Regions from separate parts of the Microaerobacter geothermalis genome, predicted to be linked through region 2. Evidence: riboswitches for the same ligand, from Rfam matches in the RefSeq annotation. Region 2 holds a riboswitch; each other region holds the start of a gene.

The links. A riboswitch is a leader RNA that binds a small molecule or an ion and turns the genes downstream of it on or off. The one in region 2 is predicted to bind S-adenosylmethionine.
Region 1: linked by a shared signal. The riboswitch ahead of L1765_RS10050 (PLP-dependent aspartate aminotransferase family protein) and the one ahead of metX (homoserine O-acetyltransferase MetX) in region 2 are both predicted to bind S-adenosylmethionine.
Region 3: linked by a shared signal. The riboswitch ahead of L1765_RS09670 (aminotransferase class I/II-fold pyridoxal phosphate-dependent enzyme) and the one ahead of metX (homoserine O-acetyltransferase MetX) in region 2 are both predicted to bind S-adenosylmethionine.
Region 4: linked by a shared signal. The riboswitch ahead of L1765_RS12845 (OsmC family protein) and the one ahead of metX (homoserine O-acetyltransferase MetX) in region 2 are both predicted to bind S-adenosylmethionine.

The regions. Positions count from the first base shown of each region.
Region 1 covers NZ_JAKIHL010000024.1:39,914-47,973, reverse strand. Annotated here, with positions in the region: gene phnD (phosphate/phosphite/phosphonate ABC transporter substrate-binding protein) at 1-827, shown strand, start outside; gene phnE (phosphonate ABC transporter, permease protein PhnE) at 890-1,648, shown strand; gene phnC (phosphonate ABC transporter ATP-binding protein) at 1,648-2,385, shown strand; SAM riboswitch class I at 2,493-2,604, shown strand; gene L1765_RS10050 (PLP-dependent aspartate aminotransferase family protein) at 2,677-4,443, shown strand; gene L1765_RS10045 (trans-sulfuration enzyme family protein) at 4,635-5,804, shown strand; tRNA gene L1765_RS10040 (tRNA-Sec) at 5,931-6,027, shown strand; gene L1765_RS10035 (DUF7310 family coiled-coil domain-containing protein) at 6,104-6,622, opposite strand; gene ric (iron-sulfur cluster repair di-iron protein) at 6,953-7,663, shown strand; gene L1765_RS10025 (low molecular weight protein-tyrosine-phosphatase) at 7,989-8,060, shown strand, end outside.
Region 2 covers NZ_JAKIHL010000001.1:236,510-244,569, forward strand. Annotated here, with positions in the region: gene L1765_RS01205 (aspartate kinase) at 1-43, shown strand, start outside; gene trhA (PAQR family membrane homeostasis protein TrhA) at 124-771, shown strand; gene L1765_RS01215 (Na+/H+ antiporter) at 822-2,381, shown strand; gene L1765_RS01220 (DMT family transporter) at 2,590-3,495, shown strand; gene L1765_RS01225 (biotin transporter BioY) at 3,630-4,217, opposite strand; SAM riboswitch class I at 4,442-4,553, shown strand; gene metX (homoserine O-acetyltransferase MetX) at 4,662-5,771, shown strand; gene L1765_RS01235 (homoserine dehydrogenase) at 5,773-7,110, shown strand; gene L1765_RS01240 (DUF2507 domain-containing protein) at 7,192-7,623, opposite strand; gene L1765_RS01245 (succinate dehydrogenase cytochrome b558 subunit) at 7,971-8,060, shown strand, end outside.
Region 3 covers NZ_JAKIHL010000023.1:11,387-19,446, forward strand. Annotated here, with positions in the region: gene metH (methionine synthase) at 1-158, opposite strand, end outside; gene L1765_RS09665 (aminotransferase class I/II-fold pyridoxal phosphate-dependent enzyme) at 171-1,337, opposite strand; gene L1765_RS09670 (aminotransferase class I/II-fold pyridoxal phosphate-dependent enzyme) at 1,300-2,490, opposite strand; SAM riboswitch class I at 2,566-2,686, opposite strand; gene L1765_RS09675 (1-aminocyclopropane-1-carboxylate deaminase/D-cysteine desulfhydrase) at 2,761-3,780, opposite strand; gene cysC (adenylyl-sulfate kinase) at 3,825-4,424, opposite strand; gene sat (sulfate adenylyltransferase) at 4,459-5,610, opposite strand; gene L1765_RS09690 (phosphoadenylyl-sulfate reductase) at 5,973-6,677, opposite strand; gene L1765_RS09695 (inorganic phosphate transporter) at 6,680-7,759, opposite strand; gene L1765_RS09700 (DUF3906 family protein) at 7,756-7,959, opposite strand; gene L1765_RS09705 (nitrite/sulfite reductase) at 7,990-8,060, opposite strand, start outside.
Region 4 covers NZ_JAKIHL010000038.1:3,136-11,195, forward strand. Annotated here, with positions in the region: gene L1765_RS12820 (SDR family oxidoreductase) at 1-488, shown strand, start outside; gene L1765_RS12825 (TRAP transporter substrate-binding protein) at 539-1,603, shown strand; gene L1765_RS12830 (TRAP transporter small permease) at 1,774-2,241, shown strand; gene L1765_RS12835 (TRAP transporter large permease) at 2,245-3,510, shown strand; gene L1765_RS12840 (FAD-binding oxidoreductase) at 3,601-4,959, shown strand; SAM riboswitch class I at 5,073-5,174, shown strand; gene L1765_RS12845 (OsmC family protein) at 5,255-5,713, shown strand; gene hutP (hut operon transcriptional regulator HutP) at 6,139-6,597, shown strand; gene hutH (histidine ammonia-lyase) at 6,808-8,060, shown strand, end outside.

The sequences.
Region 1 (8,060 bases), on a different contig from region 2:
TCCTGTTATCAGGGTGCAGTTCAAAAGAGGGGGAACCATCGTTTAAAATTGGTGTGATTCCCTCCCAAAACCAGGGAAAAATGCAACAGGCCATGGACAAATTGACGGAAGCTCTGGAAAAAGGGACCGGGATGGATGTGTCTATTGAAGTATATCCGGACTATAACGGCGTAGTGGAAGCAATGAATAATGGAATGATTAACATGGCATACTTCGGTCCCCTTACTTATGTCATTGCCAATGCAGAGAACGGAGCACAGGCCATTGTTACTCAACTGGTGGATGGAGAACCCTTCTATTATTCCTATATCATCACCCATAAGGATGCACCGTATAATTCTTTAGAGGATTTATTGGCAGATAAAGAAAATGTAACCTTTGCCTTTGGAGACATCAATTCCACTTCCGGCTCCCTAATTCCCGGAATTGAATTAAAAAAACGGGGGGTATTCAAGGATGCCAATGATCATCAATTTAAAAATGTATTTTATACCGGCGGCCACGATGCAACAGCCATTGCTGTAGAAAACAAGCAAGTGACGGCAGGTGCCATTGACAGTGCCATCTTTAATATTTTAATAAAGAATGGTAAAGTAGATGGAGATCTTTTTAAAGTAATTTGGAAGTCAGACAAATTATTTCAATATCCATGGGCTGTGGCAAAAGGAACTGATCAAGCGACGATTGAAAAGTTACAAGAGGCTTTTTTAGGCATCACGGATCCAGAAATTTTAAATGCCTTTGGAGCGTCCGGATTTATAAAAGCTTCAGACAGCGATTATGAATCCATTCGCCAGGCTGCTAAAGCCGATGGCAGAATCAAGTAATACCCTTACTTTCTCATTTTTGAACAGGATTTTATTCGAGTAGAGTACCATACTGACAGGTGATGATGGTGAAAAAATGGAACTGGATAGTACTGGCCTTGTTGTCAGTGCTTTTTTTATCGTGGAGCATGAGAGTCACCCAATTTGATTGGAGTGCTTTATTAGATATAGAAAAAAGTTGGAACTTTTTAAAAACCAAATGGTTCCCTCCAGACTGGAGTGTTCTGCCCCTTGCTTTTAAGAATACGGGCATTACTCTGGCTATTGCTTTTTTAGGAACTTTTTTGGCGGTAATTGCGGCTATACCTGTCAGTTTTTTGGCTGCATATAATACCAGTCCTAAGGGGCTTTATCATCTTATCAGAAGCATCCTGACCTTTATCAGGACGATTCCGGAAATTGTGCTAGGACTTATATTTATTGCCACCTTTGGACTGGGGCCCTTCCCTGCCGTCATCGCGATTATGGTTCATAATATAGGAGTATTGGGAAAACTTATTTCTGAATTGGTGGAATCCAGCGACAGGGGACCGGTAGAGGCGATCACCTCAGTGGGAGCTAAAAAGACTATTATTGCTCTCTATGGTATCCTGCCGCAAATCTTGCCCAACATTTTGTCCCATTACTTTTACAGGTTTGAAGTAGCGATCAGAACCTCATTGATTTTAGGTTTGATTGGCGGCGGTGGATTGGGGAACATGTTGTTTATTGATTACAAAATTTTCAATTATACAGCCGTTACGGCAGAAGTGGTTGTATTTATGGTATTGGTTTTTTTGGTGGATTACCTTAGCACCTTTGTTCGGAAGAAGGTGATTTAATGCTACTGGTTCAGAACTTGGTAAAACATTATCATAAAGAAATCGCTCTGGATGGTGTATCCATGGAAATTAATGAAGGGGAATTTGTCGCCATTCTTGGCTCCAGCGGAGCCGGAAAGTCCACTTTTATTCGATGTATTAACCGGTTGCTAGAACCCACATCAGGTTCGATTATTTATAAAGGGATGGATATGGGACAGCTGAGGAAGAAACAGCTAAGGGAAATTCGCAGGGAAATGGGCATGATCTTTCAGGATTTTCATCTGATTTCGAGATTTAATACCCTTCAAAATGTTCTGGTTGGAAGCTATGGTCGATATCCGGTTTGGAGAATTTTATTAAACCGATTACCGAGGAAAGAGTGGAAACTGGCCGAAGAGTTAATCTCCAAGGTAGGAATGGCGCCATTTGCCAAGAAACAGGTAAGGGATTTAAGCGGAGGACAACGGCAAAGGGTGGGAATTGCAAGAACATTAATGCAGTATCCGTCTATAATCCTTGGGGATGAGCCGGTAGCCAGCTTGGATCCGGTCACCAGCCGGGCCATTATGGATTTATTAAAAGAAATTAATGAGAAGGACCGCATCACCATGATTATTAATCTCCATGATACGGAAATCGCCAGACGGTATGCCACCCGTATCATTGGTCTGGCAAAAGGAAGGATCGTTTTCGATGGCCAGCCTGATGCATTAACCGAAGAACAGATCTTAAGAATATATGGAGAAGCTGGATAGGCCGTAGAATAGACCGTAGAAAGAATTTTTCTTGACGATGGGCTTAAACTGAATTACAATAAATTTCAAGTTAAGAAATTGCCTTTAAAATTTCATATATGTTTCGCCTTTTATCCAGAGAGGTGGAGGGACTGGCCCGATGAAACCCGGCAACCGCTATTTCCGTGTGGAATTAGACAGGTGCCAATTCCTGCAGGATGTTTTCCTGAAAGATAAGAGGAAGGAGGAAAATTGTGAACATTGGACCTTCTTCTTATTGAAGAAGGTTTTTTATTTTAAGGAGGGGAATAAATGAGTAAACAACCGGAAACTTATCAATTGGAGACATTATTGCTGCATGGAGGGCAGGCAGTTGATCCTACGACCGGATCGAGGGCTGTCCCCATTTACCAAACCAGTTCTTATGCCTTCACAAGCACAGAACATGCCCAGAGATTATTTTCTCTGGATGAAGCAGGGAATATTTACACACGTATTGGGAATCCCACATCAGATGTGTTAGAAAAAAGAGTGGCCCTGCTGGAGGGAGGAGTTGGGGCATTGGCCACTTCAAGCGGTCAAGCAGCCATCAGCCTTTCTATCATGAATATTGCGGAAGCAGGGGATGAAATTGTTGCGGCCACAACCTTGTATGGGGGAACCTACAATTTATTCTCTACAACTCTCCCTCGCTATGGAATTAAGGTGAAGTTCGTTGATCCATCCAATCCAGACAATTTTAAAGAGGCCATTACGGAAAAAACAAAAGCCATATTTGGTGAGACTATTGGGAATCCGCGATTAAATGTATTAGATATCGAAGCGGTAGCCAAGGTAGCCCATGATGCAGGAATTCCTCTCATCATCGACAATACTTTTGCCACGCCTTATCTGTGCAGACCCATTGAATGGGGAGCGGATATCGTGGTTCATTCGGCGACAAAGTGGATTGGAGGCCATGGAACCTCCATTGGTGGAGTGATTGTGGATGGAGGGCGCTTCCCATGGAATAACGGGAAATTCCCCCGCTTTACCCAAGAGGATACCAGTTATCATGGGGTTCGCTATCATGAGGATTTTGGTTCATTAGCTTTTATTACGAAGGTTAGGGTCCAGCTTCTGCGTGATCTAGGTTCTTGTATCAGTCCCTTCAACGCGTTTATGCTCCTTCAGGGGCTGGAGACCCTTCATGTGAGAATGAAAGAACATTCCAACAATGCAAGGGAGATTGCTTCCTATTTGAAAGAGCATCCAGCCGTGGAGTGGGTCTCTTATCCGGGATTTGAAGATCATCCTACCCATCATTTAGCCGTGAAATATCTGGATAAAGGCTTTGGTGGAATGGTTATTTTTGGGATTCAAGGGGGAAGGGAAGCTGGTGCTAAGTTCATCGACAGTCTTTCTCTTTGGTCCCACCTGGCCAATGTGGGAGACGCCAAATCCCTGGTGATTCATCCGGCAAGTACCACTCACCAGCAATTATCTAAGGAAGAATTAATTGCAGCAGGAGTCTCTGAGGATCTGATTCGTCTGTCTGTGGGATTGGAATCCCCTGTTGACTTAATGACGGATTTGGATAATGCCTTAAGGAAAGCCAACGGGTTAGGTTATTCTCCCACTGGAGAAGGACCGGATGGAAGAAGAATCATCGTCAATGACGAAGGAATCATTAAATGGGTTTGTCAGAACCCCAGGACCATTGCCATCGTCGGCTTATCTGGCAATCCGGCCCGACCCAGCTATAGAACTGCAAGAAAAATTCAGCGGCTTGGGTATAAAATTATCCCTGTAAATCCAAAGGAAACGGAGATTTTGGGTGAAAAGGTATATCCTGATCTAGCGTCGATACCTGAACCGGTAGATGTGGTTCTGGTATTCCGGGCTCCTGAATATGCCGTGGAAGTTGCCCATAAAGCAGCCAAAATTAACCCCCATGTATTCTGGCTACAAGAAGGAGTAATCAGCCCTGAAGCGGTGGAAGTGGCCGCCAGCCATGGTATGGAAGTGGTGCACAATCGATGCATTTATAAGGAAACTCAAAGGCTAAAAGGGACGATCATCACATACTGTCCTATTTAAATTCCATCAATCCCGACTATAGATATGGAATTAAAGGTACACACGTTTGCTAGTCGAGTTTGAGCGAGAAGTGTTCAGGTCCGCTCGAAGACGAAAGAACGGAGTCTTCAAAAACATTCCATCAATAATAGTATGCGTGTGAATGTTAAGTTGACCTAAGGATATGTTAGAGTAATGAGAGGCGGTAAAAGATGAAACAGGGATTTTCAACCACATCTGTCCATGGCGGAAAAAAGAAAGAAGAATTAAACGGGTCCAAAACCTTACCTATTTATCAAACGTCTGTATTTACGTTTAAGGATTTGGATGAATCAGAAGCCTATTACCAACACGGGGATCGGTATATGTATACCCGAATGGGAAATCCCAATCAACGGGCTCTGGGGGAAGCAGTGGCTCAACTGGAAGATGGAAGTGATGGAGTTGCAACCTCTTCCGGTATGTCTGCGATATTGGCTGCCATTCTTACTTATGTCGGTCAAGGGGATCATATCTTATGCAATGAGGAAATTTATGGAGGAACCTCCACTCTCCTTGAACATGAATTAAGCCGTTTCGGCATTGAAACTACCTTTGTGGATTTGACCGATGAGCTTTCCTGGTCAAAGGCCATTAAGAAAGAAACGAAGCTTCTCATTACTGAGGTGATTACCAATCCCCTGTTAAAGGTAATTGATATCAGAAGGGTGGTGGAGATTGCCAGAAACCATGGTATAAAGGTAGTAGTAGACAATACCTTTACCACTCCCTATCTCACCAAGCCTTTACAGATTGGGGCAGATTTGGTGGTGCATAGCGCAACCAAATATATAGGGGGTCATAGTGATGTGACCGCTGGAGTGGTTGTAGGTCATCAACCGGATATTAACAGGGTAAAGGAGATTACCGTCCGCTATGGAAGTTCTTTAAGTCCTTTTGAAGCTTGGCTTGGCTCCAGAGGATTAAAAACGTTGGCCCTCAGAATGGAAAAGCAGTGTTCTAATGCACTGCAAGTAGCTAATTTTTTGGATGCCCATCCAAAGGTAAAGGAAGTTTATTTTCCGGGATTGATCACCCATCCCCATCATTTACTGGCAACGGATTGGTTTGGTGAAAAATATGGGGCGGTGGTGAGCTTTACCATTTCCGATGAGAGCAGGATAAATGAGGTGTTTCGAGGTTTCTCCCTGATTAAATATGCTCCGACGTTAGCGGGAGTTGAGTCGATTGTCTCCCATCCTGAAACCACTTCACACCGATATTGGGATGAGGATAGAAGAATAAAAGCCGGGATTACCAAAGGGTTAATCCGATTATCCGTAGGGGTTGAAGATGTGGAGGATATTATCGAGGATCTGGATCGAGCACTTAACATGCGGTGATCTGGGATTTATTTTTTCTCTTTTATCAACGAGGTTTACAAATTTGGAAATGATTCATTTTGCGAAATCTCGCTGGATATGGTAACATAATGTCTGGTTCCTTAATGGAATGTTTTTTCCCAAAGTGGGGGTGGATGGAGTTCTGGTGTCTCCCCCGGTCTTCAAAACCGAGTGAGGGGCGCGTGCCGTCCCTGGTGGGTTCGATTCCCACCCACTCCCGCCAATACTTAAAATGCTAACAACCACAAGGGTTTGTGGTTGTTTTTTGTGTTGAAAATTGAAATAATGCTCAGGTAAATTTATTGTTTTTTTAAACGCATTAGTTCCAATTCGTTTTGGGCAGCTTTATGATATGTAAATTCAACATCACTTTTAAGATTCTTTAATTCTTGAATAAGATCGGTATGATTGGCAGATACAGTTGATTCTAAAGCACCTACCTTATGTTCTAGGGAATCAACCTTGTGCTCTAGGGAATCAACCTTGTGCTCTAGGGAATCAACCTTGTGCTCTAGGGAATCAACCTTGTGCTCCAGGGAATCAACCTTGTGCTCTAGGGAATCAACCTTGTGCTCCAGGGAATCAACCTTGTGCTCCAGGGAATCAACCTTGTGCTCCAGGGAATCAACCTTATGTTCCAGGGAATCAACCTTGTGCTCTAGGGAATCAACCTTATGTTCCAGGGAATCAACCTTATGTTCTAGAGAGTCCATTTTAGTATCCAAACGGTTGATGTCTTGTTTCATTCCCTTTATTTCCGCAGTTTGAATATCTAGCCGTTCTATAATACTTTGAAACAGATTTCTAATCTCTTCCAATTTTTTCACCTCTCCCATTGATCAATTAATTTTCTAAGTAAAAGTATAATTAACTGACCTATTTGGTACTAGTTTACTTTAATAATTACCGATAGACAATAATAATCTTGAAAGAGCGAAAAATTGTTCTTAAATAAATAAAGCAATTTCCAGATAAGTGGATAGGGTAGTATGATTCCAAACATAATATTCCCCGAGAGATGCAAGCTATTCATAATAGAACTAGCATTTTTACATATACTTAGTGTGACAATAGTCACAATGAGGAATATAAGATTATTATAAAATGTTACTATAACATGCCAATACAAATATTGGAGGTAGGATGTAATGGAAATGACTCTTGATCGTTCGATAAAAATAGGAGACATTGTCACGCAAGTTCCAAAAACAGCAGATATATTCAAAGAATATCGAATTGATTTTTGCTGTGGAGGAAACCGGCCGTTGGGTGAGGTAATTGATGAAATGAATCTGAATGAAGGAGAATTGATGCAACAGTTGAATCAGATATTGATCGAAAGAAGCACTGCCAACGAAAATATCAAAAATTGGGGTGAAGCTGGATACGGTGAACTGATTGACTATGTAGTAAATAAACATCATGCTTACCTGAATAAAGAATTGCCTTCCATTAGTCAGCTAACTGCAAAAATATTGCGTGTCCATGGTTCCAAACATCCTGAGCTGAGCCAGGTGTATCAGCTATTTCACAAACTGAAAATGGAGATGGAACAGCATATGATTAGAGAGGAAGTAGATGCCTTCCCGTTAATCAAACAATATGAAAAGAATAAATCCTCTTTGCAATTGGATAAAATTATTCGGATGATTAAAAAACTGGAAAGCGAGCATGATGATGCAGGAAACCTTTTAAAAGAATTAAGGAAGGGGACAAAAGATTATCAACTTCCGGATGATGCTTGCATGTCCTATCAATTAACATACCAAAAACTTGAAGAATTAGAAAACGACCTTTTCCAGCACGTCCATTTAGAAAATAATATACTATTTCCTCGCTGGTTGAAAGAACGGGCATAAATATGAAAAGGAGCCCTCAAAAACATCTGGTTACATTGATGAGTTGAGGGCTTTTGTACGACCTCGGAAGCTGTGATGATCTTAATTTTTTTTCACAGGTTCAACAAACTGTAGCAATTCTTGAATTAATCTTTCATGCAAGCGGGAGTTCCATAAAGTAGACCTCCAAATATAAAGTTTTCTTTTAACATGTACATGTTGTTCTTCTTGACTTATTGGTGATTTTATCGTTGACTATTCAAGGATACCTTATTTTTTTTCTCGCTTTGAAATATTTTATCAGAGACGATTGCAGCAATAAATTTTGGGGAAAGAGGGGGTTGTTTTGATTCGCGTATTATTCGTATGCTTGGGGAATATTTGCCGCTCACCGATGGCCGAGGCCATTTTTCGTCAA
Region 2 (8,060 bases):
TTTTAAACTGGATGTGGAAGAAGAAGCTGTTGTTCATGGGTAAAGGGTTTCCTTTTTTTTCAGAACACGATAAACTGTTGATAAAGGTAATTACGAAATGACAATCAAAGGAGATTAAATCAAATGACACGGTGGAAAATGAAAGAACCGGTTAATACTTGGACGCATTTTGTCACGTTTTTGGCAGGAATCGTTGGGTTGATCTTTTTAATCATCCTATCTAAGGACAATCCTTCCAAGCTTATCACCATGACGATTTATGGGATAAGTATCATTATGTTGTATGGGGCTAGTACTTTGTATCACTGGTTACGTACCACACCGAGGAAGGAACTCGTTCTTAAAAAGATCGATCACATCTCTATCTTCATTCTTATTGCTGGAACCTATACACCAGTATTTTATTATGGCTTAAGCGGGACTTGGAGATGGGCGATGCTCAGTTCTGTTTGGGCTATCGCCTTGATTGGCATAATATTAAAAATTTGGTTTATACATGCACCCAGGTCTGTTTCCACTATTTTTTACATCACATTGGGTTGGATTGCTATTATTCCATTTGTAAAGTTGGTGGAAAATTTCCCGATTGGAGCCATTGTATTAATGATCACCGGTGGAGTAGCGTATACGATTGGCGGTATCATTTATGCCACAAAGATATTTGATTTTTTTCCAAAGAAGTTTGGCTTCCATGAAATCTTCCATCTGTTCGTGATGGCCGGAACCATTCTTCATTTTATTATGGTTGCCGTATTTATTTTGCCTTCTTAAACGGAGTATCCCTCAGCAGTGCTATTTAGTTGTAATAAAAGGAGTATTGCATGGAAACACAATTTGAGTTGGTCTTACTTTTATTAGCGATTGCGGCAGGGGTAACTGCTTTCGCCAAAAAACTGAATCTCCCCTATCCTATTGCGTTGGTTATTGTAGGAGCAATAATAGGATTATTACCAATTCCAGGACTTGAGGAATTGAAGGATTTTTTTGCCGAGGATGAAGTGTTTCGCTTTGCGATCATATCAATTTTTTTACCTACCTTGTTGGGTGAAGCTACCCTTAAACTTCCCTTTTCTCATCTTAGGGAAAACAGGGGTCCTATCTTAACTTTAGCGCTCGTTGGGACCCTGGTATCCTTTATCGTCGCGGGATTGTTGACGGTGCAGTTTTTAAGTCTTCCCTTACAGGCGGCTTTTGTATTTGCTGCATTAATGGCAGCGACAGACCCGGTCAGTGTTTTATCTATTTTTAAAAGCATGGGGGTAAATCACAGGTTATCCATCATCATGGAAGGGGAAAGCCTGATTAATGATGGAGTGGCCGTTGTCCTGTTCACCATTGCCGCATATCAGATGAGCACATTTATAGAGGCTGGACCCTTTGGTATTGCCATGGGGCTGTTTCAGTTTTTTAAGGTTGTGATCGGCGGATTGCTTATAGGAGGTTTGCTGGCATACTTCTTCTCAAAATTGACAAGATTTTTTGATGATTATCCCCTTGAAATCATTTTTTCAATGCTTTTGTTTTACGGTGCTTTCTTCATTTCCGAAGCCTTCCATGTTTCTGGAGTGATTGCGGTTGTAATAGCAGGTCTTATCTTTGGAAACTACGGAGCCCGTATTGGTATGAGTCCAACGACCAAATTAAATATTAAAAACTTTTGGGATGTAGCAGCACTAGTAGCCAATTCTTTGGTTTTTCTCATGGTCGGTTTGGAGATCATGCGAATTTCCTTGTGGGATAAATGGATGTATATCATTGGAGCCATCTTAATTGTCCTCGCTTCCAGAAGTATTGCTGTCTATACCAGTGTAGGCTTTATTCGCCATATTCCCCGAGCATGGAAGCATGTGTTTAATTGGGGAGGGCTGAAAGGGTCATTATCCATTGCCCTTGCCTTTAGTCTGCCTTCATCATTTCCAATGAGAGAAGAAGTGTTGGTACTGGCCTTTGGAGTTGTACTATTTTCACTAATCGTTCAAGGTTTAACCATTAAACCCTTGGTTTCCTGGTTGGGTGTACAAACTGGAGGCGCAGCTCTTTCAAGCTATGAAACCATTTTAAGCAGAATCTATCGCTACACTTCCGGGAAGAAACGGTTGGAAAAAATGAAGGATGAAGGAACACTTTCTCCTGTTATATTTCGTCAGTTAGGCGGCAAATACGAAGAACAATTAAATGATCTGCATCATCAGTTAAACCATCTATATCAGCAAAATCCAGAAATTCAAAAGGAACAGATGGAAAGAGCCATAAAGGAAGCTTTATATGCAGAACATGAGGCTGTGGATCACTTATCCAGCCATCATCTCATTTCCGATCAAGTGTCGGATGAACAGAGAAAAGAAATCATTGAGTTGTTAGAGCAGGAAAAGGAGAAGTAAGAAATTTCTATATGTAAATCGTGTTCCGATTTGATGGTGAAACTGGCTGAATGTTTGAAAAACTGGAAGGGGGAATGTGTTGTGCTGTTTGAGTGTGATGTTCCCGTATCCCTCTGAGAACCAAGGGGGTGTAAGGGTTTTATAGGAACCCGCTCCGCTTGGGAATTGAAAATTGATTGACTAATAATGAATAGCGGAGGGGAACAGGATGAGATTATGGTTAGGCACTTTATGCTTATCCCTTGCAGCCGCCATTTGGGGTGGAGTTTATGTGGTCAGCAAATATGTGATGGAGTATATACCACCCTTAACTCTTCTTTGGATACGTTATGTCATTGCTGTTGTGACTTTGGTGTTGGCAGTTCTGTTAAATAAAACCCAGAGGAGGAGTTGGAAAATAGAAAAGCAGGATCTTTCCCTGCTATTTAAAATTGGGTTTGTTGGTTACTTTATTTCCATTGGCGCCCAATTTGTCGGGACCTATTTGTCCAATGCTTCGATGGGTGCATTAATTACATCGTCCACACCTGCTTTTGTTGCCATATTTGCCTTTTTTCTGTTAAAGGAAAAATTGACCTTTCAAAAAATAATTTCCATCTTTATTGCGACCGTTGGTGTTGTGATTGTTGTTGGATTCGATCCTAGCGGATCTAATTTTACCGGTAATTTGGTTTTACTGTTAGCTGGAATTACCTGGGCGCTATATTCGGTGTATGTCAGGATGGCTACTCAAAAATATACCACACTAATGGTCACCATCTATGGGATGCTGTTTAGTTTGATTTTCACCACCCCAACCATGTTGTGGGAATTAAGCAAAACCCCGGTGCAGTTTTCCTTTTCCGGTTTGATTTGGCTCGGGGTGTTGTATACCGGAATCATATCTACCGCTCTTGCCTTTTTCCTTTGGAACAAGGGCTTTCAGTTGTTGGAAGCAGGAACCGCCGCCATCTTTTTTTTCGTTCAGCCGGTAGTTGGGGCTCTTCTAGGCTGGCTGCTTCTGGGCGAAGAGCTTTCTCTCAAGTTTTTCATAGGTGGGGGCTTAATTTTCTTAGGAGTAATATTGGCCACTTTGAAGTTTCAAACTTATTTAAAGCGGGAAGAAGCAAAGTAAACAATTTTCTGATGGTCTCTCTCACTCTATGAAGGAAAAGTTAGATTTAACGTCTATAAACAAATTAAAAACCTGCCCCTTTCAAGAGCTGTACACAGCTGTAACATCGGGTGCAGGTTTTTTCATTGGTTAATTTATACAGTGTGTGATTTTCCAAAAGACAGCTGACCTGCAGAAATGAGTCGGCTGACCAAAATGCTGCCCAGATATGCACTGATCATCATCTTGATGATGTCGAAAGGAACGAAGGGATAAACACCGGCAGCCAGAGCCTTCCCCCAGGTGAGGGATAAAACCAGTTTTAGTTGAAAGGCTCCCAGTAAATAGATAAAAAACAGTCCGACCAGATTGGCAAACAAGAACCATCCGTAAGAAAGTTTGTCCCGCTTTGCCGCTTGTTCCACAATCCATCCCACCACAAAAGCAGCAACGACATATCCGATAAGGTATCCTCCTGTTTTTCCAACGATAATTCCAATTCCTGAAGTGCCTTGGGCAAACACAGGAGCTCCGGCAATTCCCAATAATAAGTATACAATCATGGCTAATGCTCCATAGCGGCTCCCTAATACGGCTCCAGTCAGTGTCACGGCGATGATTGACAGGGTAAACGGAACAGATTCAGACAACGGTGTTGTAAATGAGATTCGGGCAAAAATAACCGTAATTGCTGCAAATAATCCAGTTAGAATCAACATTTTTAAATGATAGGACTTCCCCATATATTCTTCTCCTCCCCTTCTCTATATTTCTTCCCATTTTTACTATCTGTTAACGTTATAATTTTTATAGTTAACAAATAGCTAGCTTCAGTTTACTGATTCGATGGGTATAAGTCAATAAGATCACAATCAAAATTTTATGGATTGACATATTTCGGGGAATATCTTAATATGAATTCTAACAATTCTAAATGGATGAACTAAAAACTTGATATCTTGGATGACTCTTATCCAGAGAGGTGGAGGGACTGGCCCGATGAAACCCGGCAACCCCGAAGTTCAGACTTCGGAGAGGTGCTAATTCCAGCAGAACGGATGAGTTCTGGAAGATAAGAGAGGCTTGGTTCCGATGCTAACCCCTCTTCTTATCGAAGTGGGGATTTTTACTTTATAAAGAGGATTTTATGTTTTTGGAGTTGTGAGTGAAGAGAGAGGGAATGAAAGATGGCTATAGATATAATAGAAGTGATGCAGGTTCAAAAAGTATCCTTGGGCGAAGTACTCCTTGAATGTGGAGAAACGTTGCCCCATGTGGAGGTTGCCTTTGAAACTTCCGGTTTTTTAAACCGGGATAGGAGTAATGTTGTCCTTGTTTGCCATGCCCTAACTGGAGATGCCCAAGCGGTGGGGACTACAAAAAATCCGGGATGGTGGAGCGGGCTGATTGGACCGGGAAAGTATATTGACACCAATCAGTATTATGTCATTACCACTAATGTACTTGGAGGTTGTTACGGCACAACAGGGCCATCCAGCATAAATCCGAAAACAGGCCAACCCTATGGAGCGGACTTCCCTACAGTAACGATTCGCGATATGGTCCATGTGCAATACCTACTCTTGAAAAAGTTGGGAATTTCCAAGTTGTATGCTGTTATCGGGGGATCAATGGGAGGCATGCAGGTTTTGGAATGGGGAATCAGTTATCCCCAGATGATTGAGCATATCATTCCCCTGGCTACTTCCGCCTATTTATCACCAATGGCCATTGCTTACAACGATATCGGACGTCAAGCCATCCTGTCTGACCCGGAGTGGAAAGGGGGACATTATTATCCCGGAAGGGGTCCTGTTAAGGGACTATCCATTGCCCGGATGGTGGGAATGATTACTTACCGGACCGCAGACCTGTTCGAAGAGAGATTCGGAAGAACGATGAGACAAGACCATCAAGTTACCCAATTTGACTCCGTTTTCCAAGTGGAAAGCTATTTGAGATATCAGGGAGAGAAACTGGTTGACCGGTTTGATGCCAATTCGTATCTTTATCTCCTAAAAGCCATGGATTCCCATGATATCGGTCGTGGAAGGGGCGGCTGGAAAACTGCTCTCAGTCACATAAAATCCAAGGTGCTGCTGATTGGAATCACCCGGGATCTGTTATATACTGTCCAGCATATGGAAGAGATGCAGTCATCCCTGAAGCAAGCCAGGGTGGATTCGACCTATATAGAGATTGATTCTAAATTTGGCCACGATGGATTTTTGGTAGAATTTGAGCGAATCGGCCCACTGGTTGAGTCATTTTTAAGCAAAAAAGGGGTGCATCAGTAGAATGAAAAAGATAAAAATTGCCTTGTTGGGTTTAGGAACAGTTGGTTCCGGAGTGGTAAAAGCACTCCGTCAAAACGAAAAAGTACTTGCGGAAGAATGGGGAGTCTCCCTTGAAATTCTTAAAATATTAGTCAGACAGCTAGACAAGAAAAGAAATGTCCAAGTCGACCCGTCTGAACTAACTTCCAGCTTTGAAGATATCATTCAAATTGGAGAGGTTTCCATTATTGTTGAAGTAATGGGAGGGATTGAGCCTGCCAGAACATACATCGAAGCCTCGTTAAAAAAAGGATGCCATGTCATTACCGCAAACAAAGAGTTAATGGCAAAGCATGGAGACGAGTTGCTGCAGTTAGCACAGTCTCAAGGGGTACATCTTTTGTATGAAGCTAGCGTGGCAGGGGGGATCCCCATTCTTAGCACCTTAAGGACAGCTTTGCGGGTCAATCGCATTCAAAAAGTGTATGGGATTTTAAATGGAACAACCAATTATATTTTGACCCAGATGGAGGAACATCATCGACCCTTTTCGGAAGTACTTACGGAGGCACAGCAGTTGGGATATGCTGAAGCTGACCCCACTTCAGATATTGAAGGATTTGATGCGGCATATAAACTGACCCTATTATCCCGAATCTGTTTTAAAACTCCCATCGCCATTGGTGAAGTGAAGAAAGAAGGAATTACAACCATTACCCCTGAAGAATTGCAGTTATCCCTCCGGTTGGGGTACCGTGTCAAACTGTTGGCCTTAGGGGAACAGGAAAGTAACACAGTCCAGTTATCGGTTAAGCCCACCCTTTTACCCATTGATCATCCTCTGGCACAGGTGAAGGATGTATTTAATGCGGTATATGTGAAAGGGGATGTGGTAGGAGAATTATCTTTTATTGGAAGAGGGGCTGGGGAATTTCCAACCGCAAGTGCAGTGGTAGAAGATATCATGTATGCCCTCCATCATCCGGTCTTGCCAAGGAGAGAGTATAAGCAAACCCTTGAAATCGGGGATGAGCAGCCGCAGGCAGACAAAGGGACCTTCATACTAGCTAAATGGCCGGTAAAAACTGCTAGCAAAGGACTAAATGTCCTTTGCGGAGAACTGGAGGCAAATGGGATCGATGTGATGGAAGTAGAGGAGCAATTAAAAGGGGACCATCTGATGTTTGCGATTCTCACTTCACAAATTCCTTCTCATTTTTTTCTATCGGAATTAGATTGGCGAAGCGGTGAAAAACCAGTAAGCTTTCTTACTAGACCGGTGGTCTTGTCTAAACATCATGTAAAGGAAAAGAAAACCGAGATCGAAAGAACAGGTAAAGCAGATAAAGCAGTTGTTTAACTGCATGTGCCAGAATTTTCTCGCCTTTTAGGCACGTTTCTGACGGTATCCATCATTTGCAAGGAGTGGGGATACCGTTTTTTACCGCTCATGAGAATTGTCGATCGTCATCACTTTATTGGATAGAGGCTTGCCGATCGTAATGATTAATTCCTTCTTTCCCTCTTTTTCAGAAGAAAAGTAATCCCCAGCCGTTTCTCCCCTGTAAATAGATTCAAGCAATCCTGCAAGCAAGCCGCATTCGAATGCTAAGCTATCTTCATTTTTGATTTTTTCTTGCAATAGTGGGGATTCTTCCAAAATCCACTGGCTTTCGGTTGCCTTATCTTTTACCAGCTTAATTTTCCCTAGTCCTAAATTGTCAAACACTTTCTGCATCTCTTCCATGGTGGTTACGTGAAAATGACGGGCTGAGTTTTTACCGACCCAATATAGTATGATTTTTTCCCGACTTCCTAGTATATCCTGAAGAACTTGTCCACGAAAAAACAAAAATCCATTTAACACTGACATACACATTCTCCCTTCCCATATCCTATATATTTGTAGTCTCCATGCGATCTTATTTTTATCATATGCAACAGTTAAAAAAGAATGAACTTAAAAAAATAAAATTGATTTATGAAGCAGCATTCCCTAGTTTAACAACAAAAACACTATGAAAATAATGAATTCCTTGACGCTTATAAGAAATAGGAGTAAAATGTTTTTGTCACAAAATGTTCAAAATTTCTCTTATTAGCTTCCCTGGGGAGCTTTTGTCTATTTCTACGGATGAAGAACCTAAAAAAGGGGATGGTAAGAAATAAAGGATTGATAGCAACAAACGGCAGTGAGGATAGAATGAAGGGGGAATCAACTTGGAAAACAGCCGTCATTTTTTTTATCGTAAGCTTCACTCATTAACCGGGGTTATTCCAGTGGGGATTTTTTTGCTGGAACATTTGTAT
Region 3 (8,060 bases), on a different contig from region 2:
CGGGTAATGTTTAATATTTCGTTGCATCCTTCGTACTCTTCCCCTCCGAAATCCTGTGCCGTTAAATGGGCCTGTTGAATCAATGTTCCCATAGCTCCATCCAAAATCATGATTTTGTTATTCAATTGTTCTTGTATTCTTGGTGTTGCAGGTTTCATGAACTTTTCCCCCTATTCGTAAAGAGCGCGTGATGAAACAAGACGGGGCAACATGGCTTGCTCCAAATCTTCGATTAAATCATGGGGATCCTCCAGACCAACAGACAAACGCAACAATCCATCATGTATTCCCCTTTTTCTCCGCTCTTCTTCCGGCATCGCCGCATGGGACATCAATGCCGGATAAGAGAGAATGGATTCCACCGAACCAAGGCTTACAGCAACTGCCGGTATTTTCACCCGCTTCATGATTTTTTTGGCCATGCTGGCATTTCCAACGTCGAAGGATAACACCGCACCATGTCCAGTCACCTGCTTGTTCTGAATGTCGTGTCCCTGGTGGGTAGGAAGTCCCGTATAATACACTTCTTTGACATAGGACTGTTCTTTGAGCCAATTGGCAATGATTTTTGCCCCATTCGTTGCAGAATCAAGACGTACTTTCAGGGTTTTTAATCCCCTTAACACCAACCAAGAATCCTGTACCCCCAGTATGGCTCCAAATGAATTTTGTAAAAACCCGATTTTTTCAGCCAGTTCTTCATTTTTTGCCACAACAAGTCCAGCAATCACATCGCTATGTCCGGCGATGAATTTTGTGGCACTATGAATGACAATGTCTGCACCAAATTGAATCGGCCTTTGATAGTATGGAGTCAAAAAAGTGTTGTCCACAATAAACAGCAATTTCGATTGTTTAGCGATTTCTTCAATTTTTCCCAGGTCGGTAACCTTCAGCAACGGATTGGAAGGGGTTTCCACATAGATCGCCTTCGTGTTTGGCTTTATGGCCTCTTCAACGGCGTTTATATCTGTTGTATCAACAAAGGTGGCAGAAATCCCCAACCTGGATAACACCTGAGTGACAATTCGATGGGTCCCCCCATAAACATCCTCAGAAATGACCACATGATCTCCTGAAGATAAGAGGAGAAAAACCGTTGAAATGGCAGCCATGCCGGATGAAAAGGCAAACCCTCTACATCCACCTTCCAATAATGCAATCGTCTCTTCCAAAGCATGGCGGGTTGGGTTGCCTGACCGGGCATAATCATAGGGGCCCGGTTGATCTACATCAAACTGATGATAGGTGGAAGCCTGGTAAATAGGAGTGCTACAGGCTCCGGTATATGGATCCACTTTATAAGGATTGTGAATGATTTGCGTGGAAAATTTCATCCAATTCCCCTCCATTCCGGTGAATGTTTTCTTCATTTACGGCATAATCCAACGCCTGAGAAATATCTCCGATTAAATCTTCCTCATGTTCGATCCCAGTTGACAAACGGAGCAGACGATCACACACGCCTACTTTCCGCCGAATCTCTTCAGGAATGTCCGCGTGGGTCTGAACAGAAGGATAGGTCATCAAACTTTCTACCCCGCCAAGGCTTTCCGCAAATGAAATCACCCTCAAATTTTTTAATACCGTTGGAATCCACTCCTTTTTCTTCAGGCGAAAGGAGATCATTCCTCCGTTACCCTTCGTCTGTCCCTTGATTCCTTCGGGATAAAACACTTCCTCCACACAGGGGTGCTTTTTCAGAAAAGAAACGATTTTATTGGCATTTCGCTGATGTTTTTCCATGCGTAAAGCCAACGTTTTCATCCCCCGAATTAACAACCAGGAATCCTGGGGACCCAATACGGCACCGATCGAATTATGCAAAAAGGATAATTTCTCAGAAATCTCTTCACCCTTGGATACAATCAATCCTGCCAATACGTCATTATGTCCCCCTAAATACTTCGTTCCACTGTGTACAACGATATCCGCTCCTAATGGAATCGGATTTTGAAAATAGGGGGTAAGAAAAGTATTGTCAACAATGGTGATCAGCCCTTTATTCTTTGCCAGTCGGGCAATCTGATGGATGTCTGCTTCATGCATCATGGGATTGGTAGGAGATTCTATAAATATCGCTTTCGTAGAAGGGCCTATGGCAGCTTCAACCGAATCCATGTCCCTTGCATCAACATAGCTAAACTGTAATGAAAACCGCCTTAACACCTGTTCGAACAGCCGATAGGTCCCTCCATACAAATCAAGGGATGCCACGATATGATCCCCGGCAGAAAAAAGTGAAAATATCACCTGGATTGCTGCCATGCCGGAACTTAACGCAAATCCCCGATCCCCCTTTTCCAGAGTGGCTATGGCATCTTCCAATACGGTTCTTGTCGGGTTTGCGGTTCTTGTGTAATCGTAACCGGTGCTTTCCCCCAATTCCGGATGTTGATAAGCAGCAGAATGATAGATTGGAAAATTGATGGCACCGGTTTTTTCATCCCTTCGATTTCCAATTTGAGCCAGCTTCGTCTCTACGTTCATTTTCATTACCCCCCAAAAAAAATAACCCCCTTCATCTTGAAAGGGGTATCGGTTTCCGAAGACAGGTCGGTTCCAGCCTTATCTTTCAAAATGAAAACTCATTTTGCAGGAATTAGCACCGTTCTCTTTGGAATACTCCGCCGAGTCGGTTGCCGGGCTTCATCGGGCCAGTCCCTCCGCCTTCTCTTGATAAGAATGCTATTCAATTAATACGATGCTGTCATTCTAACCTGTCATAGGTTCCCTGTCAATAGGGTTATCGAAATTTTCTTAATCATGATTATACCACCAGTCCTGTATGGCCAATAAGCCCGGTGCCCCGCCGGTATGCCAAAACAATACACGGTCACGGAAAGTGATGATTCCCTTGTTAATATAGTCCAGCAAACCGGCCATGGTTTTCCCGGTATAGACGTGGTCCAGCAGAATCGCCTCAAGCTGAGCCAGCAGCTGAATCGCATGAACGGATTCCGGAGTTGTTTTTCCGTATCCGGGCCCGATGTATTGGTCATCAATCAATAAGTCCTCTTCCATCCAGTCCCTGTCAACTTCCCGAATACAATTCCTGATTCTAAGGGAAATTTCCTCCTTGGGAAGCCAGGGACTGATTCCCAGCAGTTTGGCACGGTCACGAGAAAGACGGTTCCCCAGATAAATTCCGGCAAATGTCCCCCCCGATCCGGCGGTAACCACAATCCAGTCAAAATGATGGCCTTCAATCTCCTTATAGGCATCCAGATATCCCAGACTGCCCAAACCGTTGGAACCGCCAATCGGAATCAGATACGGTTTTTTTCCTTTCAGATGGAATTCATTATATGTCCGGATTAAAGCTTCTTCCATTTCTTCCGCTGTTCTCGCCCCGCTAAAGCGAATCTCGGCACCGACCAGAGTATCGATAAATAAATTGGCTCTCCGATGCCCCGGATCACGACCGGCCAAGACTAAAACCGGCTTAAGTCCGACTTTGACTGCCAGGGCAGCCGTTGCTTTGGCATGGTTGGATTGGGGACCTCCTGTCGTGATCACCGTATCCGCTCCCTTTTCCAAAGCATCGGCCAGGATATATTCCAGTTTCCTGATCTTGTTCCCCCCGGTAGCCATACATCCGGTCAGATCGTCTCTTTTGATCCAGATTTCCGTACCGGTATGTTCACTTAACCGTTCAGCCAAATGCAGAGGGGTCGGGGTGAAGCTTAAGGCTAATTTTTTGACCATTTTTTCAACTCCTCCAATGGAATTGACAAATGTTAACCAATGATGCAAAACCCTAAATTCTTGATTCGGCATACACTGAAAATTTCTTTTAACTTTCTCGAATCTAAATGGAATGATTAGATACGTTTCATTAAATATTGGATGATCTTTTCGGCAGATTGATCAATGGTGAATCGATGGGTTTCAATGATCAATTCCGGATTTTCCGGTTCTTCGTAGGGAGAGCTGACTCCCGTAAATTCCGGAATTTCTCCAATTCTGGCCTTTTTGTAGAGCCCCTTCGGATCCCGCTGCTCGCACTCTTCTAATGGACATTTTACATAAACTTCAATAAATTCTCCAGGTTCAACCAGGTTTCTGACCAACTGCCTGTCTTCGCGAAAAGGTGAAATAAAAGCGGTAATGGGAATCATTCCAGCATCTACAAACAGCTTGGCTACCTCACCGATTCTCCGGATATTTTCCCTTCGGTCTTCGGGTGTAAAACCAAGCCCTTTATTTAATCCATGCCTGATGTTGTCACCATCAAGAACATAACTTCGCACTCCCATCTGGTGAAGGCGTTTGTCCACCTCATTGGCCAGGGTTGATTTCCCCGAGCCGGAATATCCTGTAAGCCAAAGGATGCAGCTTTTATGCCCGTTTAATTGCTGCCTTTCCGGTTTATGAACGGAAGAGCCTTGCCAGACAATATTTGAAATAGTTTGGTTGGACATCAAATCCCCTCTTTCTCTAAAAATGTAAGGATTCTCAGAAAGTCGTTCCAGTTTGCACTTTCATTCCTCTAATCAGAACATCCACAACCTCCGGTCTGCTGAACTCTGGAGGGGGCGCTTCTCCTCTCTTAAGCATCTCTCTGACTTTGGTTCCGGATAGGATAAGACGATTCTCATTTCCATGGGGACAAGTTTTTGTAGATGCCATATTTCCGCATTTGTTGCAGTAAAAGCTGTGTTCAAAAAACAGTGGGGTAATCCCCAAATCCCCATGAGTGAAATGATGAAAAATCAGTTGGGCATCATAGGTTCCATAGTAATTACCGACACCGGCATGGTCCCGTCCTACAATAAAATGGGTGCATCCGTAGTTTTTCCGGACCAAAGCATGGAAGATGGCTTCCCTTGGACCGGCATATCTCATTGCAGCTGGGAAAACCGCCAGAAAGACGCGATCCTGCGGGTAATAGTTTTTTAACAAGACTTGATAACTTTCCATCCGTACATCAGCCGGTATATCATCTGATTTTGTCTCTCCCACCAAAGGATTTAAAAATAATCCATCCACAATCTCCAACGCCGTTTTTTGAATGTATTCATGGGCTCTATGAACAGGATTTCGCGTCTGGAATCCCACCACCGTTTTCCACCCCTTCTGGATAAATGCGTTTCTTGTTTCATCAGGGTCCAAATAAAATTGCTGGAACTTTGATTTCTTTGGGCGTTTCACCATGGTCACTGGACCGGCAAGATACACATTCGGCCTTTCAAACAACTTATGGACACCTGGATGGGCCAAATCTGTTGTACGATATATTTTTTCAGCCTCCAGTTGTTTATTGGGAACGTATTTCTCCTTTAGTTCAAGAATTCCGTATACTGTGCCATCATGTAACAGCCTGATTTTTTCTCCGATTTCCAGTTGATCGGCAGTTTCTTCGGCTACAGGCAAGGTGATGGGTATACTCCAAACCAATCCGTTTTCAAGTCTCATCTGTTCGAGAACGTTTAGATAGTCTGCCTCTCCCATGAAACCTGTCAATGGACTGTAGGCGCCTACGGCGATTAATTCCAGGTCGGATAGTGCAAATCCGTCCAGCTCGATCTCCTTGCTTAAACGGGAATAATCATATTCAAAATCGATACGGTTCACCAATGCCCCGCCATGGGGATGACTCAGACCCATAAATCTCCTCTCCTTTCCATTCCTTTGTATCTATATGGTGTATGGATGGAACACATATAGATGAAACTAAACATACATGACCCGCAGGGTCACAAATTGATATGAAAAGGTATTTTCATATCAAAGATTTCCACGTCCGCTAGTCGAGTTCTTGCAAAGAAGTGATTAAAGTCCGCTACGAGTCTGAAAGAACGGAGTCCTCAAAAACATCTGGGTCTTTCATAAGGATGGAGTCAGTTTGAGGACTAATTTCCGTTCTTCATCCCCTCCGCTAAGTAAGAACTCGAGGGCTGTCCTTAGCAAATTCTTTCGTTTCATCCAATTAGTTACAGAAACCAAATAGGTGAAGAACTCTGAATGAACTATTGATGAAGTCCGCATTCTGTTTTTTTGAAGTCGGACCATCGGCCCGCCCGCAAATCCCCCCCCTCATGAACCGGTTGCGTACAATTTTCACAACCAATACTTGGATATCCACGGTCATGGAGGGGATTATATGGCAGATTGTAAAGTTTGATATAATCCCAAACCTCTTCCCACGTCCAGTAAATCAATGGACAGATTTTAACCAACTGAAATTTGTTGTCTTTATTCACGTACTGCATTCGACTCCTAGTAGGAGACTGCTCCCGTCGCAAACCGGTAATCCAGGCACTGTAACCGGATAGCAGTTTTTTTAACGGCTCAATTTTTCGCAAATGACAGCACTGGTCGGGGTTCCTCTTCCACAGTTCATCGCCATATTCTTCCTTCTGCTGTTTCAAAGTAAGGGAAGGCTCAACGATTTCAATCCGCAGATCTGGATAGCGTATTTTCACTTTTTCTATTAATTCATACGTTTCTTTGAAATGAAGATGGGTATCCAAAAAAACAATCTGGGCATTTTTTTGCACCTTGGATATGAGATCAATTAATACCATACCTTCTGCACCAAAACTGCAGGCATAGACAAGACCATCCTGGTATGTCCCATATGCCCATTTCAGTACATCGATGGTATCCTTACCAGCTAAGAGGTTTTCATTTATTTCTTTATAGTCTTCATCTGAAAGCTGTTGAAACAACATGCTTATATCCCTCCCCCTTCATCATAAATGCTGCTCTTTTCCCGGCGAATGGCCCGGGATAAACTGACGGATCCTGCCGTAGCGATCATGATGCTGATAATGACAACAGCAATATATGGATCTGGAGATACTACCGTGTGGATCAGCGTATAGGAAACCGCCAGGGAAGAAACCGGGGACACCATCCACACCTTCATGATTTGCTTAATCACGTTTTTCTTCCACAGATCCAACCCGCTATTGGCAGTGCCAATCCCCAGAATAGCGGAGGTAGTGATCTGAGTAAGGGGAACGGGCAACCCAAATAGTGAAGCAATAATGACCAAAATTCCCCCTGTAGCAGAAACGGCGCTTCCCTGAAGCATGGAAAGTTGGGTAATTTTTTTGCCATTGGTTTCAAGTACTTTCCCTCCAAGAAGGATCGCCCCAAATGCCACAAATAAGCCCCCCGCCCAGATTCCAGTTGTAACATTCATGATTCCTGCCCCCACAAGGGGGCCCACTGCATTAGCCACATTATTCATCCCTGCGGAAAAGGCTTCAATCGTTCCTGTAATTACAAGAAGCATTGCCAGCCACTTTTTCCACCGTCCCTGTCCCCGCAGTTGCGGCCATCGATTTTCCAGTCCCATAATTCCCTTTCCAAACAAAAGAGCAAGGAGAAAGGCGGCAACCGGGATAATTAGCCAGAATGAGATGATGACCAATAAATTCTGCAGGTAAAGGGATTGAAAGGCGACTCCCACTCCTACAACTGCTCCAACGGTCACCTCACTGGTTGACAAGGGGATGCCCAACAGATTGGCAATCAACAGGGTAAGTGTAGCTGAGATTAAAATGATCACCACGATTTCCACATTTAACAATGAAGAAGGAATGATCCCCTTTCCTATCGTTCTGACTACTTCTCCTCCACCGATGGCTGCACCCGCAAATACCGCCAAAGCAACTAAATACATGGCAGTCCTTTTTGAAATGGCACCAGCGCCATAAGCCGCTCCCATGGATGCCGCTGTTCCACTTGCTCCAATATTGATTGCAAAGAGCAGGGCTACTCCGAATGCCATGTATGTCCAAATCATGGTTCAATCACATACCCGTGTCCCTTTTTGGCCGGTTTTTTCTCCACCATTGCCATTTCAGTTATTTTTTTAAGCGGTAGGTAATGACACTCAAGCTGATGATTAGCACTTTCGAATGCCTGCCTATCATCTCCAGCAATCGTGACTACCGTTGCCCAAGATTCATCGGCAAATCGAACTTCCAATTTATACAGGAACATCGTACGACTATCCTTTCCTTTGGTTTGGTTTTAACTTTGTTGAAGCTGTGATAATATTTGATCTAACCTTTCCTGGAAAGGTTTTATTCCTGTTCTCTTGG
Region 4 (8,060 bases), on a different contig from region 2:
AGGTGTTTACTCCAATAGAGGAACTTTCTGAATCCCAATGGGACAAGATCATGAACGTCAATACCAAATCTATTTTTTTGACGGTCAAGCATGCAGTGCCGTACATGAAAAAGAAAAATAAGGGTTCTATTGTAAACATTGCGTCTATAGCCGGTGTAAGGGCAAGGCCTGGTTTAAATGCTTATTGTGCTTCTAAGGGGGCGGCCATTATGTTAACCAAAGCTTTGGCATTAGAATTGGCCCCTTTTCAAATTCGGGTAAACGCCATTAATCCAGGACCTGCAGAAACCCCAATGCTGGGACAGTTTATCAGTGGGGATCAACAGAAGATAGAATCTGATAAAAAAAATATTTTCTTAAGCAGTATCCCGCTGGGCTCACTCATTCAACCGGAAGATATTGCCCATGCAGCCCTTTATCTCGCTTCTGATTTGTCCCGTAAAGTGACAGGAGAAATATTGAATGTTGACGGGGGTAGGGGCATCTAGTACAATAGCATCTAAATTATTTTATAATTCTAAAAAAGGGGGAAATAAAAATGAGAAAGAAATGGTTGTTTATTTTGACAATGGTGATGCTTATTTCTGTTTTGGTGTTGTCTGCTTGCGGAGGGAATCAATCGAACAATACCGCCCCGACCACAGATGGCGGAGATAAACCAAAGGAAGAAGTGAAGCCGACTGACGATGGGAAGACCTATCTATTTAAGGCAGGCCATTCTCTAACAGAGGATCATCCTTATCAGTTGGCACTCGTTCAATTTGCCAAGGCCGTTGAAGATAGAACTAACGGAAAAGTCAAATTTGAAATTTATCCGCTTAGTCAATTGGGGGCAGAAAGAGAACTGACAGAGGCCCTAACTTTGGGAACAGCGGATATGTCTATATCCTCTACTGGACCCATTTCAAACTTTTACCCTCAAATGGGAGTCGTGGATTTACCTTTCCTATTTGAAAGCAGAGAACAGGCTTATAAGGTGCTTGATGGGGAAGTAGGTCAGGAATTGTTAAAGGGATTGGAAAGTGTAGGCATTGTTGGTCTGGCTTGGGCCGAGAACGGTTTTCGCCACATCACCAACAGCAAGCGTCCGATACAAACACCTGCTGATTTAAAAGATTTAAAGATTCGCACTATGGAAAACCCGGTTCACATGGCGGCATTTGAAGCTTTGGGGGCGAAGCCAACTCCAATGGCCTGGACTGAGGCACTTACCGCTCTTCAGCAGGGAGTGGTGGATGCCCAGGAAAATCCCGCTATTGTTGCCGATAAATACAAGCTTTATGAAGCCAATCAAAAGTTCATGACATTAACCGGACATGTATATTCTCCTGCGATCATGATGTTTAGCAAAGCGGTATTTGATACCTTGCCGAATGAATACCAGCAGATCATCCGCGAAGAAGCGAAAAAAGCCGGAGATTATGAACGAGAACTGATAGCAAAAATGGAACAGGATTCACTCAATGTACTGAAAGAAAAAGGGGTACAGATTATTGAAAATGTAGACAAAAAACCTTTTAGGGATGCGATTAAGCCTGTTTACGAAAAGTATGGAAAACAATTTGGAGAGGATTTGATTGATAAGATTATCAATACCAAATAACGATTGAAGCGGAAAACGGAGCCCTCAAAAACATCTGGGGATTTCAAAGGTGGAGTCAGTTTGAGGGCTAATTCCCGTTCTTTAGTCCCTCCGTAAAATACGAACTTAAAGGCTGTCCTAAGTAAATTCTTTAGTAACGTCCATACATATGAAAGAGAGGGGGAGTTGTCATGGGAAAAGCCGTTGAACGAATGAATGAAGTTATGAAGCATATCCTCAATCTTTTATTATTTGTCATGGTGATCGTTGTCTTCGCCCAGGTATTGATCCGTTACATTTTTGATCAGCCCTTGGCTTGGTCTGAAGAACTGGCCAGATATATATTGGTATGGATTACCTTTCTGGGAGCGGCTTACGCTATGTCAAAAAAGGCCCATGTCGGTGTAGAGATAGTTGTTAAACTATTCCCAAAGAATTTTCAAAAGATAGTTACGGTTCTGTCTGCGCTGCTAAGTTTATTCTTTTTTGGAATGATGATCTACCAGGGATATTTATTCGTAGAAAGAACGATGGCCCAAACCTCCGCAGTCCTTCAACTGCCTATGGGCGGCGTCTATTTTGTTATCCCTCTAAGTGGTGTGTTGATTTCTATTAATCTGATCTACTATGTGATTCAAGAGTTAAGAGGGGAGGGATAATCATTGGGCACCCTGTTATTTATCATTCTTTTACTGCTGTTCATAATGAATGTGCCGATTGCTGTCGCCTTGGGTTTATCCGCAAGTATCGTTCTCTTGATCCAGGATCAAATTCCATTATTGGTTATCATTCAAAAAATGTTTAATGCGACCGATTCGTTCCCCTTAATGGCGGTACCCTTTTTTATTTTGGCCGGAAAGTTAATGGAAACCGGGGGGATTTCGCGACGTCTCATTGCCTTTGCCAATACCATTGTGGGTCGGGTTCCCGGGGGATTATCCATTGTTGCCATTATCACGGCCATGTTTTTTGCCGCAATTTCCGGATCAGCTGCAGCAACAACTGCCGCCGTTGGAAGTTTGTTGATTCCGGTGATGGTCAAGAAAGGGTATGATATTAATTATGCAACTGCCGTACCTGCCGCGGGCGGAACGGTTGGAGTCATGATTCCACCCAGTGTTCCATTGGTTTTATATGGTGTTGCTGCTAGTACATCAATCAGCGATTTATTTTTGGCTGGTATCGGACCTGGTGTGTTTGTTACTTTTTCATTGGTTATTGTGGCGTTTATTATCAGCTATAAACGAGGTTATGGCGGTGGGGAGAAAAGCAGTGTATGGGAGTTTTTTCATACGTTGAAAGACGCTATTCTTGCCCTGTTGATGCCCGTCATCATTTTAGGCGGAATTTATGGAGGAATTTTTACCCCTACCGAAGCGGCTGTTGTAGCGGTTGTCTACGGGTTGATCGTTGGTCTGTTTGTATATAGGGAAATCAAATGGAAAGATCTGTCTGACATATTTTCTTCATCGGTTACCACGACGGCAGTGATTATGTTTATTATTGCAAATGCTTCCATTTTCGGTTTTCTCTTAACCAGGGAACAAATCCCGAGGGAAATCTCCAATATGATGCTGAGCGTCACCCAAAGCGAGATTGTTACTCTTCTGATAATTAATGGCCTTTTGTTGATTATCGGAACATTTTTGGAAACCGCGGCTGCCATCATCATTTTGACCCCTATTCTGGTTCCGATTGTGCAGGGAATGGGGATTGACCTGGTTCATTTTGGGATTATCATGACCGTTAACCTGGCCATTGGAATGATTACTCCTCCGGTTGGGATCAACCTATTTGTCGGGTCCAATATTGCAGGGATAAAAATGGAACCCTTAGTGCAAGCCATTATCCCTTTTATCCTCATTATGATTGTTGACGTATTAATCATTAGCTTTTTCCCAGGGTTAAGCCTATTTTTGCTGGATTGATCAACGTTCCACAGGTGATGTGAACTGAGGATTGGCACATCGATAAGTTGAAATATCATGGTTTGAAGAGAAATGTTTGGAGGGAACGTGATGGAGCTTGTTACAGAACTGAAGAAACTGATTGATGAAGAAAGGGTTACCCAAAATCCAACCGTATTGGAACAGCATAGTCGGGATGAATCTTACCATACCCCTCATCTTCCTGATGTTGTGGTTTTTCCCAAAAGTACAGAAGAAGTAAGGTTGGTGATGAAATTTGCTTATGAACATGTTATCCCGGTCACTCCCTTTGGATTGGGATCCAGTGTTGAAGGACAGGTTATTCCATATCACGGAGGAATCACATTAGATTTTCAACTGATGAATCAAGTGTTGGAAGTCAGCCCGAAGGATTTTCTTGTCCGTGTTCAACCGGGGGTGACAAGATCCCAGCTGAACAAGGAACTGAAGAAATATGGACTGTTCTTTTCTGTAGATCCAGGGGCAGATGCAACACTCGGGGGAATGGCGGCAACGAATGCAAGTGGAACTACTTCTGTCCGGTATGGGATTATGCGAGATCAGGTCAGGGATTTGGAGGTGGTGTTGGCGGATGGAAGGGTGATACATACCGGAAGTAAGGCTGCCAAGTCTTCATCCGGATACTATACCACCGGATTGTTTGTTGGTTCAGAGGGGACCTTAGGAGTGTTTACGGAATTAACGTTAAGAGTATATGGCATTCCGGAAGTGATTATGGCTGCCAGGGCCGTTTTTCCCAGTATCAAGGATGCTGTGAACACCGTGGTTTCCATTATTTCGGCGGGAATTGCCGTTGCTAGAATTGAATTGGTAGATTCCCGTTCCATTAAACAGGTGAATCTTTATAACCAGACCCAATATCCTGAGAGACCTACACTTTTTATTGAATTTCATGGAAATGAAGCTGGACTCAACCAGGATGTAGAGTTTGCCCAAAATTTAGCCAGTGAAAATCACTGTGTAGAATTTAAATTTGAAACCGATTCAAAGGCTCGGGCGCAATTATGGGATGTTCGCCATAACCTGGCCTATGCCTTTATTCACAAATCTCCGGGTAAAAAGATGATGGTCACAGATGTTTGTGTTCCATTATCCGAGTTAGCTGATTCCATTGAGAATGCTCGATTATCCATTGATCAATCTGGTCTTGATGGGGCCATCCTGGGTCATGTGGGAGATGGAAATTATCATGTGATTTTTATGCTGGACCTGGATAACCCTGATGAAATGGAACGTGCCGAAAGGCTAAATGCCCATCTTGTCCAATATGCATTAAGCAAAGGCGGGACGTGTACCGGCGAGCATGGTGTAGGAATCGGTAAGGCTAAATATCAGGCCATGGAGCATGGTGAAACTCTAAACGTTTTTGCTGCGATAAAAAACGCTCTTGATCCAAAGGGAATATTAAATCCAGGGAAAATTTTTTGAGGATGGAACTTAAGATTTACACATCAGAAAATAAAAAATCCGTAAAAAGGGATTGACATTGTCAGAATTTCTGTTAATATGATCTTAACCTTAATAACTGAATAGAAAGAATTTTCTTATCCAGAGAGGTGGAGGGACTGGCCCCATGAAGCCTCGGCAACCCCGTATTGGAAGGTGCCAATTCCAGCAAAGCGTTGTGCTTTGGGAGATGAGAAAGGGATAATTACATGTTTGTGAAAACCCTCTTCTCACCGAAGGGGGTTTTTTAGTTCATGAGAAAGGGAGAGGATGAAAGATGAGCAACGCAACAGCTCAATTGATCAGAGTCAATGCAAAGGGAGTTTGGAAGGGAGGAGTGCATACTTCTATAAGTGTAAGGGATTTTCCCAGCTTTGACATGGATGAGCCGCCTGAGTTGGGCGGAACTGATTTGGGGCCCAATCCCATGGAATTTGTGGTGGCGGCTTTAAACGGCTGCGTTTCTGTTATGATTGCTTTGATTGCTAAAGAACAGGAATTTACCTATGATGGTGTCGAATTTGAATCTACGGGTATTATTGATCTTCGTGGATTGGCAGGAGTAGAAGGTGTCTCTCCCCACTTTCAAAAAATTAGGTTTGATGTTATTTTTAAAACGGAGGAGAGTGAAGAAAGGATCTCGGCACTAAGGCGGGAAGTTGAGAGGAGATGCCCTGCACTTAATCTTTTGAAGGATGCAGGGGTCGTCCTTGATGCGGAGTGGAAGAAAGGGTAGAAGAAGGAACACAGATTGTTCGCACTCATTTCAGTCAACTAAAGAGTGTAAACCAATGATTCTCATGTTGCTTGACGTGTACTCGAATTCCAGATCGAAATATCCGAGAGGAAGAGATGGAATGGTACCATATTGAAATGAAACATGAACAAAAAGGTCCTCCATTTTTTCCGGGATGAAAAAGGGTATTCCGACGTTGTTCGGGAAGCCCAGGAATTGGTATAGCTTCTGCTAAAGGCGGGAACTCAGTTTCTATGGTGCTGAGGATTTCATTCCTACAGAAGAATATGAGATCATGATGCTGATAAAGCAATACAAAAAGCCGAATTTGTATTCAACACCGTGAAGGAAGCTTTAGAGTAATTGTGTCATTGACAACTTGGTCTATGTTGGATAGGATTAAGTAAACTATGGAGGGCAATGGTATGTGGAGTGAAGTCATCGAGGGAAAGCTGGGGAAAATTGCCGCATTTTTGGCCATGATGGGAGAAGAGGTTGCCCAATCTACTTCTTTTATTAAAGAAATTCGCAAGGATGGGTATCTTTATATCATTGGCCGAGTCGGTTCCATGGAGCCCCAGAAAGTGGTTGCGGCCATTGAAACCGCTGCGAAGAATCAGGGAATCATTGATCATGGGGTATATCGGGAGGCCCATGCCCTCTATCACGCGATCATAGAATCGCTGCATGGAATAGGCAGGGGAGATACTTCATTGGGTTCGATCATGAGAACAGTGGGTTTAACTTTTGCTGTGGTTCGGGGCAAACCCTATCCATCAGAGGAAGAAGGAGAATGGATTGCCGTTGCCTTGTATGGCACCATCGGCGCTCCGATAAAAGGCTCCGAACACGAAGTGTTGGGAATGGGAATCAATCATATCTGAATTTGCGATCTATTAAAAACGCTGATATCGTGGTATAATAATGGCATAATGATTAAAATAATAATCATCATGAACTTGCCGAATTGCCAATAGTTTTCGTATACCCATAGTGGTTAGAATTTAGGGGGTATTACGGTGCAGAGTTGTTCTGTCCGTAATACCTTTTTTAATTTTCGGCTTCTATCATTACTTTGGGAGGAGGAGTTTCCGGTGAAGGTACTTTTGGATGGAAATTCATTAACATTAAATCAAGTGGAACAGGTAGTATATGATAAAGCCCAGGTTGATCTGACAGAAGAAGCTTGGGAGAGAGTGTCCAACAGCAGAGAAATGGTTGAAAAATATGTGAACGAAGAAAAAGTCATTTACGGGGTAACAACAGGATTCGGGAAATTTAGCGATGTGGTGATTCATAACGGAGAGGTTGGTCAGCTTCAGTTATATCTGATTAGGAGTCATGCCTGCGGGATTGGAGAACCCTTTTCAGAAGATGTTTCCAGGGCGATGCTCCTGCTTAGAGCCAATGCATTAGCAAAGGGCTTTTCAGGGATACGAAGGGAAACGCTGCAGATGCTCCTTGATTGCTTAAATCATGGGATTCACCCCGTCATCCCGCAGCAGGGCTCTTTGGGAGCCAGCGGGGATTTGGCCCCATTATCCCATTTGGCTCTGGTTTTGATCGGTGAAGGAGAGGCTGTTTATAAAGGGCAGCAGATGGATGGGAGAGAAGCACTGAAGAGGGCAGGTTTACAGCCGATTCAATTGGCGGCTAAAGAAGGATTGGCTCTCATTAACGGGACCCAGGCGATGACAGCCGTTGGAGTGCTGTCTTACCTAGAAGCATCCCGCCTTGCTGATGCGGCTGAGGGAGTGGCGGCACTTACCCTTGAAGCGTTACAGGGGATCATTGATGCTTTCAGTCCAGAGGTGCAAAGGGTACGTCCATATCCCGAACAGGAGCAGGTTGCCTCTCGAATTCGCAGGCTTGTGGAGGGAAGCGGGTTAGTTAGCCAACAGGGAGAGATTCGGGTGCAGGATGCCTATACCTTAAGATGTATTCCTCAGGTTCATGGTGCCATTCGGCAGGTACTCCGGTATGTCGAAGAGAAGTTAATGATTGAAATAAATTCGGCCACAGATAATCCTCTTATTTTTACCGAAACTGGCGAGGTCATCTCAGGAGGGAATTTCCACGGACAGCCCATTGCTTTTGCCATGGATTTTCTCGGAATAGCTATGGCTGAGTTAGCCAATATTTCTGAAAGGAGAATTGAAAGATTGGTTAATCCTCAGCTGAGCCAGCTTCCGGCATTTTTAAGTCCAAATCCCGGCTTGCAATCTGGAATGATGATTGCCCAGTATGCCGCAGCTTCTCTGGTATCCGAAAATAAAGTACTGGCCCATCCGGCAAGTGTGGATTCCATTCCTTCCTCAGCCAATCAAGAGGATCACGTAAGTATGGG